2 regions of the Herbaspirillum sp. GW822-FHT03A08 genome follow, and region 2 is predicted to be linked to the other one. Evidence: predicted binding sites of a transcription regulator. Region 2 holds the regulator's gene; the other holds the start of a gene.
What was found. Region 2 encodes LexA, which represses DNA repair genes until DNA is damaged. Its sites were predicted from a motif close to ACTGTATNNNNATACAGT; they were not measured.
Positions count from the first base shown of each region.

Region 1: a site for LexA is predicted at 4,322-4,339, ahead of imuA (translesion DNA synthesis-associated protein ImuA). Genes of this name have one in related genera too.

Region 1 covers NZ_JBXANR010000001.1:280,287-288,263, reverse strand. Annotated here, with positions in the region: gene AC1RN6_RS01435 (error-prone DNA polymerase) at 1-2,199, opposite strand, end outside; gene AC1RN6_RS01430 (Y-family DNA polymerase) at 2,214-3,674, opposite strand; gene imuA (translesion DNA synthesis-associated protein ImuA) at 3,604-4,299, opposite strand; gene iscR (Fe-S cluster assembly transcriptional regulator IscR) at 4,487-4,990, shown strand; gene AC1RN6_RS01415 (IscS subfamily cysteine desulfurase) at 5,007-6,260, shown strand; gene iscU (Fe-S cluster assembly scaffold IscU) at 6,326-6,730, shown strand; gene iscA (iron-sulfur cluster assembly protein IscA) at 6,767-7,090, shown strand; gene hscB (Fe-S protein assembly co-chaperone HscB) at 7,269-7,784, shown strand; gene AC1RN6_RS01395 (LysE family translocator) at 7,791-7,977, shown strand, end outside.
Region 2 covers NZ_JBXANR010000003.1:261,192-269,168, forward strand. Annotated here, with positions in the region: gene fliD (flagellar filament capping protein FliD) at 1-922, opposite strand, end outside; gene AC1RN6_RS10390 (flagellar protein FlaG) at 1,162-1,521, opposite strand; gene AC1RN6_RS10395 (flagellin N-terminal helical domain-containing protein) at 1,604-2,692, opposite strand; gene AC1RN6_RS10400 (tetratricopeptide repeat protein) at 3,025-4,989, opposite strand; gene lexA (transcriptional repressor LexA) at 5,187-5,840, opposite strand; gene rpsF (30S ribosomal protein S6) at 6,093-6,461, shown strand; gene priB (primosomal replication protein N) at 6,496-6,789, shown strand; gene rpsR (30S ribosomal protein S18) at 6,824-7,108, shown strand; gene rplI (50S ribosomal protein L9) at 7,135-7,587, shown strand; gene AC1RN6_RS10430 (replicative DNA helicase) at 7,778-7,977, shown strand, end outside.

The DNA.
Region 1 (7,977 bases), on a different contig from region 2:
GAAGATGGCGTTGGCGAATTTTCCGTCATAGCCATTTTTAACCATGTTTTGAACTAGTTTGTGCTCATATTTTTCAAGGCCGCCTTTGCGTTTCCATGCTGCCATCGCACGACGCAGATCGTCGGCTTCTCCCGGCGTAAAGTCTGCAGCGATAACGGCGATCTGCATAACTTGTTCTTGGAAAATAGGAACGCCTTGTGTACGTTCTAATGCATCTTTCAGTGCTGGCGGATAAGTTGGATCTTCTTTACCTTCGCGACGCCGCAAAAATGGATGCACCATCCCGCCCTGAATCGGCCCTGGCCGCACGATGGCGACTTGAACAACAAGGTCGTAAAACCGGCGGGGTTTAAGTCGCGGCAACATGCTCATTTGCGCGCGGCTTTCGATCTGGAATACGCCGATAGTGTCCGCCTTGCAGATCATGTCGTAAGTGGCAATGTCGTCCCGGGGAATATCTTGCAGAGCGAGTGGTTTTCCATGTCGCTGTTCAACCAGTTCCAGAGCGCGTCGCAAGGCTGAGAGCATGCCTAGCGCCAGCACGTCGACTTTGAGCAAGCGCAAGGATTCCAGATCGTCTTTGTCCCATTGAATGACTGAGCGATCGGGCATGGCGGCGTTTTCTATCGGCACCAGTCGTGACAGTTTGTGGCGCGCAATGACGAAGCCACCGCTGTGCTGCGATAGATGCCGTGGAAAATTGATCAGTTGCCTGGAAAGGATTGCCCATTGATGGGCAACCGGTGATTCAGGATCCACGCCGCATTCGGCGAAGCGTTCCAGTATATCGCAGCTATTGTCGAACCACTGATACGACTTGGCGACCTTGTCGACGATTGAGGCGTCGACCCCGAGTGCCTTGCCGACGTCGCGCAGTACGCCGCGCGGACGGTAGGTGTGGACGGCGGCGGCGATCGCTGCGCGCATGCGGCCGTATTTTCTGTAGATATATTGAATGACTTCTTCACGTCGCTGATGCTCGAAATCGACATCAATGTCGGGCGGTTCGCCGCGTTCTTTACTGATGAAGCGTTCGAACAGCATGCTTGAAGAATTGGGATCGACTTCGGTCACGCCGAGGCAGTAGCAAACCACAGAATTGGCTGCCGAACCACGGCCCTGGCGCAGGATACCGTTGTCTTTCGCAAAGCGCACGATGTCGTAGACCGTGAGGAAGTAAGGCTCATAGGCCATGTCATTGATCAGCGTGAGTTCGTACTCGATCTGGTCAGTGACTTTTTGCGGGATGCCGGCGGGATAGCGCAGATGCGCGCCGAGATAGACTTCCTGGCGCAGATAGCCGGCCGGCGTCTGGCCGTCCGGGACCAGTTCTTCGGGGTATTCGTAACGCAGCGTGTCGAGCTCGAAGGTGCACATCTCAGCGATGTGCATGGTTTCCGCCAATGCCGACGGAGAGAAAATATTCGCCAGCCGTAGCCGTGAGCGCAGATGCTGTTCCGCATTCGGTGCGAGGTCGTAGCCGCAATCGCCGACGGCTTTGCCAAGACGTATCGCCGTCAGCGTGTCTTGCAAAAATTTGCGCGAGCGTACGTGCATGTTGACTTCGCCGATGGCGGTGACCGGCAGGCCATGGCGCTCGGCCGCTTCCTGGATAGTGCCGCGATGTAATTGATCGTAGGGGCGATACAGTTGCGTCAGTCCGAGCCAGGCGCGTTGCGGGAAGGTACGCGCCAGCCATGCTGCCTGCTGCGCCAGCATGGCCGCATCGGCAGGATAATGCGGCGCCAGAATCAGCAGGCAATCGGGCAGGCCACGCAGGTGGGCATGCGATGCCTGCGGTGCAGAAAAGTCATTGAGGTCGATGCGGTAGCTACCCTTGTCGGCGCGGGTACGGCCCAGCGTGATCAGCTCGGAGAGGTTGCCGTAGCCTTCACGGTTTTGCGCGAGGGCGATCAGTGTCAGCGGCGGCTTGCCGGCTTCCCATTCGATGCGGAAACAGGATCCGATAATGAGTTTCAGCTTGGCCTTTTTAGCTTCCATATGAGCGCGTACCACGCCGGCCAGCGAGCATTCATCAGTAACGGCGAGTGCGGTATAGCCGAGTTGCATGGCGCGTGCGGCGAGTTCTTCGGCGTGCGAGGCGCCTTCGAGAAAGCTGAAGTTGGACAGGCAGAACAGCTCCGCGTAATCGGGAATGGCGGAGGCGGCAGGCGAGGGAATAGGCGGGATATCAGGCATGGCTTGTCCTCGCTTCATCCGAACATGCCGTGCAGATACCAATGCGGCTCAACACCATCGACATCGCCGATGCGCTCGCGGTAAATCCAGTAGTGGCAATGATCGGCGCCTTCGGCGATGTAATAGTCGCGCGTGACCAGGTCGCCGTTCCACCAGCCTGCTTCAATGCGTTCGGCGGGCGAGACGGGGCGCAGGCGTGAACCGTAATAAGGACGATGCTGGCGCATGGTCAAGGCAATTGGTTTTTCCAGCAGCCACGTGGGGCGGGGCGGCAGAGGGCGTTCTTCCAGCGGGGCGGCGGCGTCCATGACGAAAACCCAGCGATTGGCCCGTTCCGGCCGATAGTCGGCGAGCGGTGCGGCGTGCAACACCTTGTCCGCACCCAGCCGGGCGACCAGCAGTTCGATCAGGCGCTTGTGGTCTTCGGGCGTACCGCCGGGTTCCGGAAACAGGTTGTTGCTGGCGGGCGCCATGGGTTCGGTTTGCGCCGCTTCCAGCACGACGGCGATGACCGGGGCGGTGATTTCCAGCCGCGCCAGCCGCTCTTTGAGCAGGCGGATCAGGTGCATGTCTTGCCAGGTCGGCTCGGCCAGCATGAGGTCAATAGTCGTGGGCGCGACGGCCTGGCGGCCGCGTTCGTGTTCCAGTTGTACGCGCACTTGCGTGACGGCCAGATGGCGCGCCGCCAGCCAGCCGCAGAGTTGAGTGAGCAAAGCCTGAATGGTGTATTGGGCGGCGTCGGCGTGTTCGATGCGTTCGTTTAATTCGATGCGTTGCCGGAAGCTGGGCGGGACTTCGATCCAGGCGTGCAATTCCGGTGCATCGCCATAGGCGCAGTCCAATGCATCCAGCATGTGCGTGTCGCCACGCCGTTGCAAACCGGCGCGCGGCAGGCGGCGCAGGTCGGCCAGCGAGCGGCAGCCGATGCCGGCGAGCCAGTCGAGATAAGGCTGCGCCGCCGGCAATGCGGCGACCGGCAGGCGGCTGAGATGCCGGTGCAGGCGATGCTGCTTCAACGTCCGGGCGCCGGTATGCCGGGCGAGTAAGGCGGCGCCGTTGGCGGTCGGTGCGCAGCTGATGACGGCATTCAGGCCGAGTTGCCGGACGGTGGCGCGGACGCGGCTGCACAAGGCGCGGATGCCGCCGAACAGGCTCAGGCTGGCGCCGATATCGAGCAGGATGGTGGACTCTTCCGCGAAGCTGGCCTGCGGAGTGTATTGCAGCAAGGCGGTGGCGGCGCCGAATAGTGTCTGCGCTTCGCGATCAGGCATGCGTTCGTGCATGAGCGCTTTCGGCAGCAAGGCCAGCACGCCGCCGCGCCGCATGCCGATACGCACGCCGGCTTCGCAGGCGGACTGCGAAGCCGCCATGACGCGGGTGTGCTCAAGCACGACGGCAGAGACTTCATCCGACCAGTTCGGATGAAATACTTCCAACGACAGCAGGGGCAGATGTACGGCGATCCACAGGCGCATGATGCAAAAGATTCAGTGAGGGCAAGGAGATAAACAAGGGCGTATCGCGCTGCGGTCCGCGTCGTTTGACGAAGCCGACTTCAATGCCGCCGGCTGCGGCCGCCAGCGACAAACGCAGCGGCGCGGGCGAAGCGTCCTGCGCACAACTGAGCGGTCGCAACATGACGAATAGGGTGCTGCCGGTTTGTGCCGCCAGATGCAGGCGGCGCAGACTGTCCTTGCGCATGTGTCGCTGCCAGAACAGCAGGGCGGCGCAACTGCCGGATTTCAATATCTGTTCGGCGGCCCAGGCGGCATCGGCGCTGGTGGCGGCGCGCACCGACAGCAGGCGTGCGGCATCGACGCCGATCTGGCGCCAGCCGATGGCTTGCGGTGCATGCGGCGTCTGCACCAGCGCGATGCGGCGCGGCGACAAGGATTGCAATGCCGGGCCCAGCAGGCGCAGTTCGCCGACGCCGGGCTGCGGCAGCAGCAAGTCGATCAGCGCGCCGGTCGGCCAGCCTTGGCCGGGCAGCTCCTTCGACAGCGCATCAAAGCCGGTATCGAGCCCGCGCGCCGTGCTGCGGGCAAGCTGTGAAGCGAGCCAGAGCGAGGCGTGAATGCTTTGAGGAAGAGGGGCTGACATGAACAAGCTTCGAAATACGTATACTGTATAAATATACAGTAATTAACGTGCTTCGGGGATCTTCATCAAGGGTGGTCTCTGCAGGTTTTGCAGTACCTGACAAGATTACTCAAGTTTGATATACTTGACGTAAATATTCGGGAATTCAGGGAGTGGTTCTGAAAACTGTTTCTGGAGTCGAGATTTCATGCGATTAACTACTAAAGGCCGTTTTGCTGTGACAGCAATGATTGACCTGGCGTTGCGCCAGGGCAATGGACCCGTCACGTTGTCCGCCATCAGCGAGAGGCAGGAAATTTCTTTATCATATCTGGAGCAGTTGTTCGGCAAATTGCGGCGCCACCAGATCGTTGAGTCCGTACGCGGACCCGGCGGCGGCTACAACCTGGCGCGCAAGGCGGGCGATGTGTCGGTGGCCGACATCATCATCGCCGTCGATGAACCCCTGGATGCAACGCAATGCGGCGGCAAGGAAAATTGCCATAGCGTCACCCACCCCGGTGGCACGCGCTGCATGACGCACGACCTGTGGTCGACGCTCAATGAAAAGATGGTCGAATATCTCGACTCGGTTTCCTTGCAGGACCTGGTCGACCAGCAGCACCAGAAAGAACAGAAGCAGCCGGAACACAGAACACTCGGTACTGAACAAAGCGTGGTTGTCATGCACCGCCCTCACGCAGCGGTTTGATTGGAGCTAGAACAAAATGAATGCACCTCTGGAAAAAAGCCTGTTGGACACCATCAAGGCGCCGCATTTTCCAATTTATCTGGATTACTCGGCAACCACGCCGGTCGACCCGCGCGTGGCCGACAAGATGATTCCCTATCTGCGCGAGCAGTTCGGTAATCCTGCGTCGCGCAGCCACATGTACGGCTGGACCGCAGAGAAGGCCGTGGAAGATGCACGCGAAGAAGTCGCCAAGCTGGTCAACGCGGATTCGCGCGAAATCATCTGGACTTCCGGCGCGACCGAAAGCAACAACCTGGCAATCAAGGGTGCTGCACAGTTCTACAAGACCAAGGGCAAGCACATCATCACGGTCAAGACCGAGCACAAGGCTGTGCTGGATACTTTCCGCGAACTGGAGCGTCAAGGTTTCGAAGCGACTTACCTGCAACCGCAAGACAACGGTCTGGTGACGGTCGAGCAGATCGCCGCTGCCGTGCGTCCCGACACCATCCTGATTTCGGTCATGCTGGTCAATAACGAAATCGGCGTGATCCAGCCTGTGCCTGAAATCGGCGAATTCTGCCGCTCCAAGGGCATCATTTTCCATTGCGACGCTGCGCAGGCAACCGGCAAGGTCAAGATCGATCTGGAAAACTGGAAAGTCGACCTGATGAGCTTCTCGGCGCACAAGACTTACGGTCCTAAGGGCATCGGCGCGCTGTACGTGCGCCGCAAACCACGTGTGCGTATCGAAGCGCAGATTCACGGCGGCGGTCATGAGCGCGGTCTGCGTTCCGGCACACTGGCAACTCACCAGATCGTCGGCATGGGCGAAGCCTTCCGCATCGCCCGCGAAGAGATGGAAACCGAACTGGCTCACATCCGCGCCATGCGCGATCGTCTGGCCAAGGGTTTGCAAGAGATCGAAGAAACCTATATCAACGGCGACATGGAGCATCGTGTGCCGCACAACCTGAACGTCAGCTTCAACTACGTCGAAGGCGAATCTCTGATCATGGCGATCAAGGACATTGCGGTGTCGTCCGGCTCGGCGTGCACCTCGGCCAGCCTGGAACCGTCGTACGTGCTGCGCGCCCTGGGCCGTAGCGACGAACTGGCGCACAGCTCTATCCGTTTCACCATCGGTCGTTTCACGACCGAAGAAGACATCGACTTCACCATTGATCTGATCAAGGGCAAGGTCGGCAAGCTGCGCGAATTGTCGCCGCTGTGGGATATGTACAAGGACGGGATCGACATCAGCACGATCCAATGGGCTGCACACTAAGTATCGCGAAAATGAAAACCGCCCCCATATAGAACGCAGGGGCGACCTCATCAAGGAGCATCAAAATGTCTTACTCGGAAAAAGTACTCGATCACTACGAAAACCCACGTAACGTCGGCGCCTTCGAAAAGGGCGACGAGACCGTAGGCACAGGTATGGTCGGCGCGCCCGCTTGCGGCGATGTCATGAAGTTGCAGATCAAGGTCGGCGCTGACGGCGTGATTCAGGACGCCAAGTTCAAAACCTACGGTTGCGGCTCGGCGATTGCATCGTCGTCGCTGGTGACTGAATGGGTCAAGGGCAAGACATTGGATCAGGCTTTGTCGATCAAGAACACTCAGATCGCTGAAGAACTGGCGTTGCCGCCGGTGAAGATCCACTGCTCGATCCTGGCGGAAGACGCCATCAAGGCTGCAGTGCAAGACTACAAGGCCAAGCACGGCAGCGTTGAGCAAAAGGCTGCGGCTTAATTCAAGCCGCAAGCGAAGCGAAAGAAGGCAGGCATCATGGCAATCACACTGACTGAAAAAGCTGCAAAACACATCAGCCGCTACATGGAACGTCGCGGCAAAGGTCTCGGCCTGCGTCTCGGCGTGCGCACGACCGGCTGCTCCGGCCTGGCTTACAAGCTGGAATATGTGGACGAAGAAACGCCGGAAGATCAGGTGTTTGAATCGCGCGGCATTCGCGTCTATGTGGATCCCAAGAGCTTGCCGTACATCGACGGCACCGAACTCGATTTCGCGCGTGAAGGCCTGAACGAAGGCTTCAAGTTCCAGAACCCGAACATGAAGGACGAGTGCGGCTGCGGCGAAAGCTTCCGGATTTGATGCCGTGACGGATGTTGTGATCGCCACGGTTGCCGGTAATACGGCGACCGGGTTGATCGGGATCTAGTGCTTAGCCAGAATCGTTAGCGATAGCCTCTGAAGAGTAGTTCTGCCAAGCCTGTTGAAGTCCGAACAGGCTTTTTATTTTTTGTTCATCTGAACAATCTTTGCACAACGTATGCAAAATCACTTCGCACTTTTCCAATTGCCGCAACGCTTTGCCGTCGATCTGACTGCGCTGGAAAAGGCGTTCCACGGCGTGCAGAGCCAGGCGCATCCGGACAAGTTTACCAATGCGACCGGCGCCGAGAAGCGCGTCGCCATGCAATGGGCCACCCGCGCCAACGAAGCCTACCAGACGCTCAAAAATCCTCTCAAGCGCGCCTCCTATCTGTGCGAGCTCAACGGCGTCGATCTGCAAACCGAATCCAATACTTCCATGCCGCCGGCATTCCTGATGCAGCAAATGGAGTGGCGAGAAGAACTTGACGACGCGCGTGCCGGCAAGAATATCGAGGCGCTCGAACAGCTCGACGGCGCCTTGCGCAGCGCGAAGAAAGACACCGTCGCCCGTATCGAAACGCTGCTCGATGCCAACGACTTCGCCGGCGCCGCCCAATTGGTGCGCCAGCTCATGTTCCTTGATAAATTCGGCGAAGAGATCGGTAACACGTTCGCCCTGATCGAAGGTTGATGCGCCATGCCTGACGTGTTCCTGTTTCTGATCGCCGCCATGATGCTGACCCTGGCTCCGGGGCCGGACAATATCTACGTGCTCACGCGCGGCATCGCGCAGGGCAAGAAAGCCGGCTTGGTTGCCGCACTCGGCTTTTCGTCGGGACTGTTCTTCCACACATTGTTGGCGGTGCTGGGTTTTGCCGCCATCA
Region 2 (7,977 bases):
TGTCTTTGGCCGTGATTGTCAAGTGGGCATTGGTGCCGTCGTTGATGATCGTTGCGGTCACGCCTGCGCCGCTGGCGTTGATGGCGTCGCGCACACCGGCCAGCGTATTTGTCGTTGGCTTGATGATCGCTGTCGATCCATTGCCGGTCTTGATCGCCAGAATACCCGAGCTGAACGTTGCCGTAGACGCAAAACCAGCAGAGGTGATTTTTTGTGCTTGCGCCAACTGGGAGACGGAGACGGTATAGCTACCCGAAGCGGCAACGGTCGCGTCGCGCGGAGCCTGGATCTGCGTTACCGTGCTGGGAGTCGAACTGGATGGATCGTAGGCCAGCGAGGACAGGCTGTTATTGGCCTGGACCTTGATGGTGTTTGCCGTGCCAGCCGTATTTGACTCCAGAACCAGATGGTCGCCGGTGCCGTCGGTGGTGATGGAGGCAGTAACGCCGGCTTTCCCCGCGTTGATCGCATCGCGCACGCCGGCAAGCGTTGCATTGGCTTGCAGCGTGATAAAGGTCGGTGGGTTATTGCCGATTTTGATCGCGACGGAATCGCCTGCGTTGAAAATTTGCGAGCTGGAAAAACCTGCCGATTGAATTTTTTGCGCCAACACCTTTGTCGAGTCGTCGGTATTGACGTCGGCAGTAAAGGGATCGGTAGTGAGAGGAGTCCCTGTTCCGCTATTGGAAACAGACGACTTTTGCGCGCTGAAACTTGCAGCCGTGAGACCGTTCAGTGCGCTTTGATAGGACGAAATCGCACTCTTGAGGCTGCCATAGGCAGAAATCAGGCTGTTGTAGCTGCTGGCCTGCTGGGTCAAAGGATCGAGAACGGTACTTTCCGCACTCATCAACTTCGAAACAAGCGTAGCGACGTCTAGGGGGCCGGCGGAAGTGGTGATTGTTCCGGTGGAAGTGGCCATGAGATCTCCTGATTTCTAAATGCAATTGCGATGTGCTGATGACAGAAGCCCAGGCGGCGAACGCTCAATCGGGTGTACTTCGGTATGACTTTTGACTTATCCGAGAATGGCTTCCGGTACTACTCAACACATACGAGTTGATATAAATCCGCTATGAATTGCCGATGCGAAATATAGCATGCGTAAAAATTCCATTTACGCATGAATATTCCTGGTGCCCCCAGCAGTTCGTACCAGACTCAAGCTTTATGGTTGATCAACAAGCCCTGCAATTTGTCGATCGATTTGGCGATTTCAATCGCTTCTTGACTTGGAATTTGGCGCAGTACGGTATTGTCGGCCGTATCAATGACCTTGATAACTGTCTTGCCGCTATCCTGATCCTTCGAGAAGGTGATTGCCGACGCGTTCTTGCTTGCGAAGTCATTCAACTTATCTACAGCATTCGCCACATCGCTCTCGCTGGAACGTTGCGACTGCGCTGTTGCCGCAGGTGCAACAGTCGATACCACCGGATCTGGTCTTGTAGTTGAAGTCTGTGCCGGCGTATAAGAACCAGAATCGCCAGCGGCAGTGATATTAAGTGGGGAAATCGACATGGTGTTACTCCCTTAAAGGAATGTGCGGAGAATACGTACGCATACATATTCCCCGCACTTTCATCCTACATAGCTCTTAAGACTATTTCAACAGCGACAGGACGCTTTGCGGTGCAGAGTTCGCCTGAGACAACATCGCCGTACCGGCTTGTTGCAGAATTTGCGCACGTGTGAGGTTTGCAGTTTCTGCCGCGTAGTCGGTATCCATGATACGGCTGCGCGATGCGGTGATGTTTTCGCTCGAAATCTGCAAGTTGCTGATAACGGCGGTGAAGCGGTTCTGAACAGCACCGAATTCTGCGCGCTTGGACGAGATCAGGTTGATCGCGTTGTCCAGGTTCTTGATCGCTTTTTGAGCATCGCTTTGTGCCGATGGATCAGCAATTGCCTTGTCCAGAGCCAGTTTAGCGGTGTCGATAGCGGATTGCAGAGTCACAGCCGAAGCTGCCAGTGCAGTTGCTGTCAGTGTCGAACCAGTTGCGAACAGGTTGTCCAGAGCAGCCTTAGCCGAAGTGTAAGTCACTTGAGCAGAGTCAACCGAAGTTGTCACGCCCAGACCGATCAGACCCTTGGCGCTGGTGCCGATAACGCTGGCGATGGTCTTGTCATTCGACAAGTCCGACAGGGAGATGCTGATTTGATCATTCAGCTTGTTGTCAGTAACATTGGCGCCGACTTGGAAAGTCAGTGTCAACGAAGCCGAAACGTTAGCCGAATCGGAACCAGTACCAGCGCTGGCGCCGGAACCGATACCTGTGAACAGGTTTTGGCCGTTGAAGCTTGTACCGTTCAGAACGCGGAATGTTTCGTCCGACAGTTGCTTGTATTCGTCGTTCAGCGTTTTACGATCTTGTGCGCTGTTCGAACCGTTAGCTGCTTGAACTGCCAGCTCACGCATACGTTGCAGGTTGTCGGTAACTGTGCTCAGTGCGCCTTCAGCGGTTTGAGCCAGAGAGATACCGTCGTTGGCGTTACGTTGCGCAACTGCCAGGCCCTTGACCTGTGCGTTCATGCGGTCGGCAATTGCCAAGCCTGCTGCGTCATCCTTTGCGCTGTTGACGCGCAAGCCGGAAGACAAACGTTGAATCGAAGTATTCAACGACGATTGCGAGGTGTTCAGATTGCGTTGCGTGTTAAGCGACGCAATATTGGTATTGATGACTGATGCCATATTAGTTCTCCTAAGATTTGAGGCCGATAAATCCGAGTTTCAGTGCTTAACTTTGGTTTTTACCTAAAGCCTCAGGCGTTCAAACCGCTGTTGTTAGCTATATCGGACGGTATCGGAAAAAGTTTAATGTTTATCGCAAAAAATTTTTTTCCAATGCTGTCCGACCTAAAACTGCGTGCTTCTATACGTCAAGCAAATCTTATTTCGACGGCATTTCAGAAAACTTTAGTGAGTTTATTTGTAAAAGTTCCTGAAATGATGCGGGGGAGGATTGCATTGCCTCAATGGATAAAGTTGACGCAATGCAATTGGGATGGGTGGTAAGTCTTTGATTAGGCGAGATTTCGTTTCTTTTTGTCGCGCAATACAGCCAGTTCTGATGATACTTTTGCAATGACGGACGGCCAGTCGCCGCGTTCTTGTTGTCTGAAGAGGCGCATGCTCGGATACCAAGGAGAATCTTCCCGGTCATTCAGCCAGCGCCAGTCTGGAGTTTGAGGGAGCAGCGTCCACGTTGGGCGGCCAAGTGCGCCGGCAAGATGGACGACGGAAGTATCGACGCTAATAATCAGATCCAGATTCGCCATGGCTGCGGCCGTATCGGCAAAGTCGTTGAAATCATTGCCAATATTGAACACCGGTAACTCCGGCGGAAGTTTGGCCAAGTCCGGTGTCGCATGACCTTTCTGGATCGAAAAGAATTTGACGCCGGGGACGTTCAATATAGGTGCAAACGTCTCCAGCGGGATCGAACGCTTGCGATCGTTGCCGTGTTCCGGATTGCCGGCCCAGACAAATCCGACGCGCAAGTCGGTTTTATTTCCCGATAGGGTATCTATTTTGTCGGCCCATTTGGCAACATCAGCTGGATCCGCTGACAAATATGACGGGTACGACGGAATATCCTCCACATGGTCGGTTCCCAGCGCGAGCGGCAGGCTCATCAACACATAGGCGCAATCGCACTTCGGCAGCGGATCGTTCTCCCTGACCAGGGTGATCTGATCCGATACGCTGCGAAACAGCCGGGCTAGGGGATCCTTGACGTGCAGGGCCACGCGCGCTCCTTGAGCGAGTAGCATATGTACATAGCGTACGAACTGGATGCTGTCGCCGAAGCCTTGCTCGTGCATCAGCAAGATGTATTTTCCCTTTAGGGAGGACTTGCCGTCCCATTTGGGGATGACGCCGAACAATTTGTGGATCAGTTTATAGACATAGCGGCGCTCTTTGACTTCCAGCCGGCTTTCGTGATTGGCCCAGCCATCTTTGAGATCCCCGGCCAAAAGTTGTCCAAGTGCAAGATTGTGTTGCGCGGTCAGATAGTTGGGTTTGAGGGCCAGCGCATCTTTAAAATATTGCAAAGACGTGGTGGTCTCGCCATAGTCGTACATGGTGGCGCCGATATTGTTCAGCGTTACCGGATGCTTCGGGTCGATTTTCAGCGCGCGATGGAAGAGCGTCATCGCATCTTCGTAGCGATCCTGATTTGAAAACAGGCTCGACGCCAGTTTTGTATAGCTGTTGGGGTCCTTGGGAGCCAGCTCGATGACGCGCTCGTAGTGTTCATGCGCTTTATCGTAGTCCTTCAGCTTTATATAAGTGTCGGCAATCTTGTACTGCGCGTAGATATCTGTAGGGTCCAGCAATAACGACGTTTTGTGGCATTCCAGCGCGTCGTTAAGCATATTCATTTCCTGAAATGCTATGCCGAGATTAGTGTGGGCGGGGGCGAAGTTGATTTGGAGCTCCATCGACTTCAGCAGAACGCCAACGGCTTCCTGATATCGCTTTGCGTCGATCAGTGCTTTCCCCAAGTGGGAGAGCGGGCCCGGCGCGTCCGGAGCGCGCTTTGCTGCATCCTCAAAATACGCGATGGAGGCGTCGGCGTCGTTCTTTTCATGCAATGCGTTTGCCAGACCGACGCGTGCTTCCTTGTTCTCGGGGTCGAGCTGAATGGCTTGTTCGTAGATAGCAATTGCGTCGTCGATGCGGTCTTGACTCAGTACTGCACCTCCCAGGTTCGTCAGGTATTCGGCGTTTTGCGGGTCTGCTTTGATTGCCTTGCGCAGCGCTTTTTCTGCTTCTGCATGGTTGTTTTCGCGCATGGCGATCAGTCCCCATGCATGATTGGCGAAAACCAGGTCAGGAGCGCGCTTGAGGACTTGGGCGCAGAGTTCTTTTGCCTCAGCAACCTTGTGGTCGTCCAGAAAGCTAAGGCATTCACGAACGGCAAGCAGATCTTTGAGGTTGGGCGATGTATTTTTGACGGGCTTGTTGCTGCTACGCGTTGACATTGGAAATCCTTGGCAGGTGATGATGTCCCTGGGATCTTCTTCACTCCGGGCGTCGCGGGTGAACTGATCGCCATGGTGACGGCGCAATTAATCAGTGCATATCATATGATGCAATTTCTCATTTGATTGTGCAAACAGACGTAAAAAAGCCCGCAATTAGCGGGCCTTCCTGGATTGGGGGGAGGGGGCGACTTGCGTCAGTTCCAGCTGCGCAGCAAGCCTACAGCTAATCCTTCCAGTGCAAAATTATCTTCTTCTGCAGATACTTTAATAATGTTGAAGTCCGGGTTTTCCGGCAGCAATTCTATCAATGAGCCGGTTTTGCGATAGCGTTTGACGGTGACATCGTCCCCCAGGCGCGCCACAACGATTTGGCCGTTGCGAGCCTGATCGGTCTTTTTGACTGCGAGCAAGTCGCCGTCAAGAATGCCGGCGTCGCGCATCGACATGCCGCGCACCTTCAGCAAATAATCCGGCTTTGCCGAAAAGAGGGCAGGATCGACGTTGTAATTACTCTCTATATGTTCCTGCGCCAGAATCGGCGAGCCGGCAGCTACGCGTCCGACCAGTGGCAGCGAAAGTTGCATGAGGGCGGGATGCGGCAGCGCCATCTGGCGACCACCGCCGATTGAGGAGGCGCTGTCCCGCAGGCGGATGCCGCGTGATGTTCCGGGGGAAATCTCAATGGCGCCTTTTCGCGCCAATGCCTGCAAATGTTCCTCGGCCGCATTGGCTGAGCGAAAGCCGAGCTCGGTGGCAATCTCTGCACGCGTCGGAGGGAAGCCGGTGTTTTCAATGGCGTCTTTGATCAGATTGAGGATCTGTTCCTGGCGGGCGGTCAGTTTGAGCATGGTGGCTTTCGGGGAAGTTATGCTGGGTGCATAAACAGTCTGTATTTTTATACAGTTATAAAGCAGTGTCAATCTGCAATATTGAAATCATGTCATCTGTGCGGCCGAGTGGTACGGCGGCAATCCAACAGCAAATGCCTGAATGTATTGAGGTTTTTGGCCGAATGTTGTATGATTGCGGGCTTTCCTCTTCCCACACTCGTCTTGACGCCGAGGTGGGCGATTTGTTAATCAGTCCATAAAGGAGTCTACATGCGTCATTATGAAATCGTATTTATCGTCCATCCGGACCAAAGCGAGCAAGTTCCAGCGATGATCGAGCGTTACAAGGGCATCGTTACTGCGCGCGGCGGCAAGATTCACCGTGTCGAAGATTGGGGCCGTCGTCAATTGGCGTACCAAATCCAAAAACTGGCAAAAGCGCACTACGTTTGCCTGAATATCGAAGTTGACGGCGAAACTCTGGCCGAAATCGAAACCGGCTTCAAGTTCAACGATGCTGTGTTGCGTCACCTGACAGTCAAGATGAAGAAGGCCGAAACCGGTCCTTCGCCAATCCTGAAGGCTGTCCAAAAGGAAGATGCAGCAAAGAGCAATCGCGCAGAAGCACCTGCAGCCTAATTGCTGACGCTGCGATAGAAAAGTACCAGGGAGAGTGAACCAGTTTCAGTTTGTTGCCATCATCGCCGAGCGTGACGTCATACGTTACACCCCGGCGGGCATACCGGTAGTGACTGCAAAATTGCAGCACCAGTCGGAACAGGCTGAGGCAGGCATCAAGAGGTTGGTCGAGTTTGAAATCACTGCATTTGCTGCAGGCGAAATTTCAGGCCGGCTTAATCGGGCCGGTCTCGGCGAGATGCTCAAATTCACCGGCTTCATGGCACGCAGAAATCGCAACAGCAAAAGCCTCGTGTTTCACATCGTTGATTTTGAATCTGTAGTTTAGAACCACTCAATTTTTAGATATCAGGAGCCGCAAAATGGCATTCGGTAAAAAGTTCGATAAAAGCAAGTTGAAGCAAAAACGCCAACAGCAAAACCCGCTGTTCAAACGTAAAAAATTCTGCCGCTTCACCGCAGCAGGTGTTGAGCAAGTCGACTACAAAGACGTCGACACTCTGAAGGATTTCGTGCAAGAAAACGGCAAGATCATGCCAGCACGTCTGACCGGCACCAAAGCACACTATCAGCGTCAAGTTGACACCGCGATCAAGCGCGCACGTTACCTCGCGTTGCTGCCATACACTGATCTGCACAACGCGTAATTGACGACGAGATATAGGAGAAAAATATGCAAGTTATTCTGTTGGAAAAAGTCGTTAATCTCGGTGGCCTGGGCGAAGTTGTCCGCGTCAAAGACGGTTATGCACGTAACTTCCTGATCCCACAACGCATGGCTCGCCGTGCTACAGCCGCAGCGATCGCTGAATTTGAAGCGAAGCGCGCTGAGCTGGAAAAAGCAGCCGCTGAAAAGCTGGCAGCAGCACAAGCACAAGGCGAAAAGCTGAGCGGCCTGACTGTTCAAATTTCGCAAAAGTCCGGCGTTGATGGCCGTCTGTTCGGTTCCGTAACCAACTTTGACATCGCTGAAGCGCTGGCAAAGCAAGGTTTCCCGGTCGAAAAGTCGCAAGTTCGCCTGCCGCAAGGTCCTTTCAAGGTCGTCGGCGAGCACGCTGTTTCGGTTGCTCTGCACACCGACGTCGTGGTTGACGTGACTGTTGCTGTCGTGGGCGAACACGCGTAAGTTTTACGCCGAAGTCGTTCCATGTACTGAATAAAGAAGCCGGGTTCGCCTGGCTTTTTTATTGTGCCGGATTTGTCCTCTTTCCCAGAGGATAAACCGGTGCAAAGCTCTGCTGTATTTCGTTTGTCAAAACCGGCTAAATTCGCCGCCGCTCCTGAAGCGACCACTCTTAGCAGGTATAATGCGCGCCATGAACGCATCTTCCGATCCGCAAATAGAATCCCTGCGTGTCCCGCCGCACTCCATTGAAGCCGAACAATCCGTCCTGGGTGGTTTGATGCTGGATAACGCTGCTTGGGACCGTATCGCTGACTTTGTCAGCGCGGACGATTTTTATCGTTACGATCACCGCATCATCTTCCAACACATCGTCAAGCTGATCAACGAAAG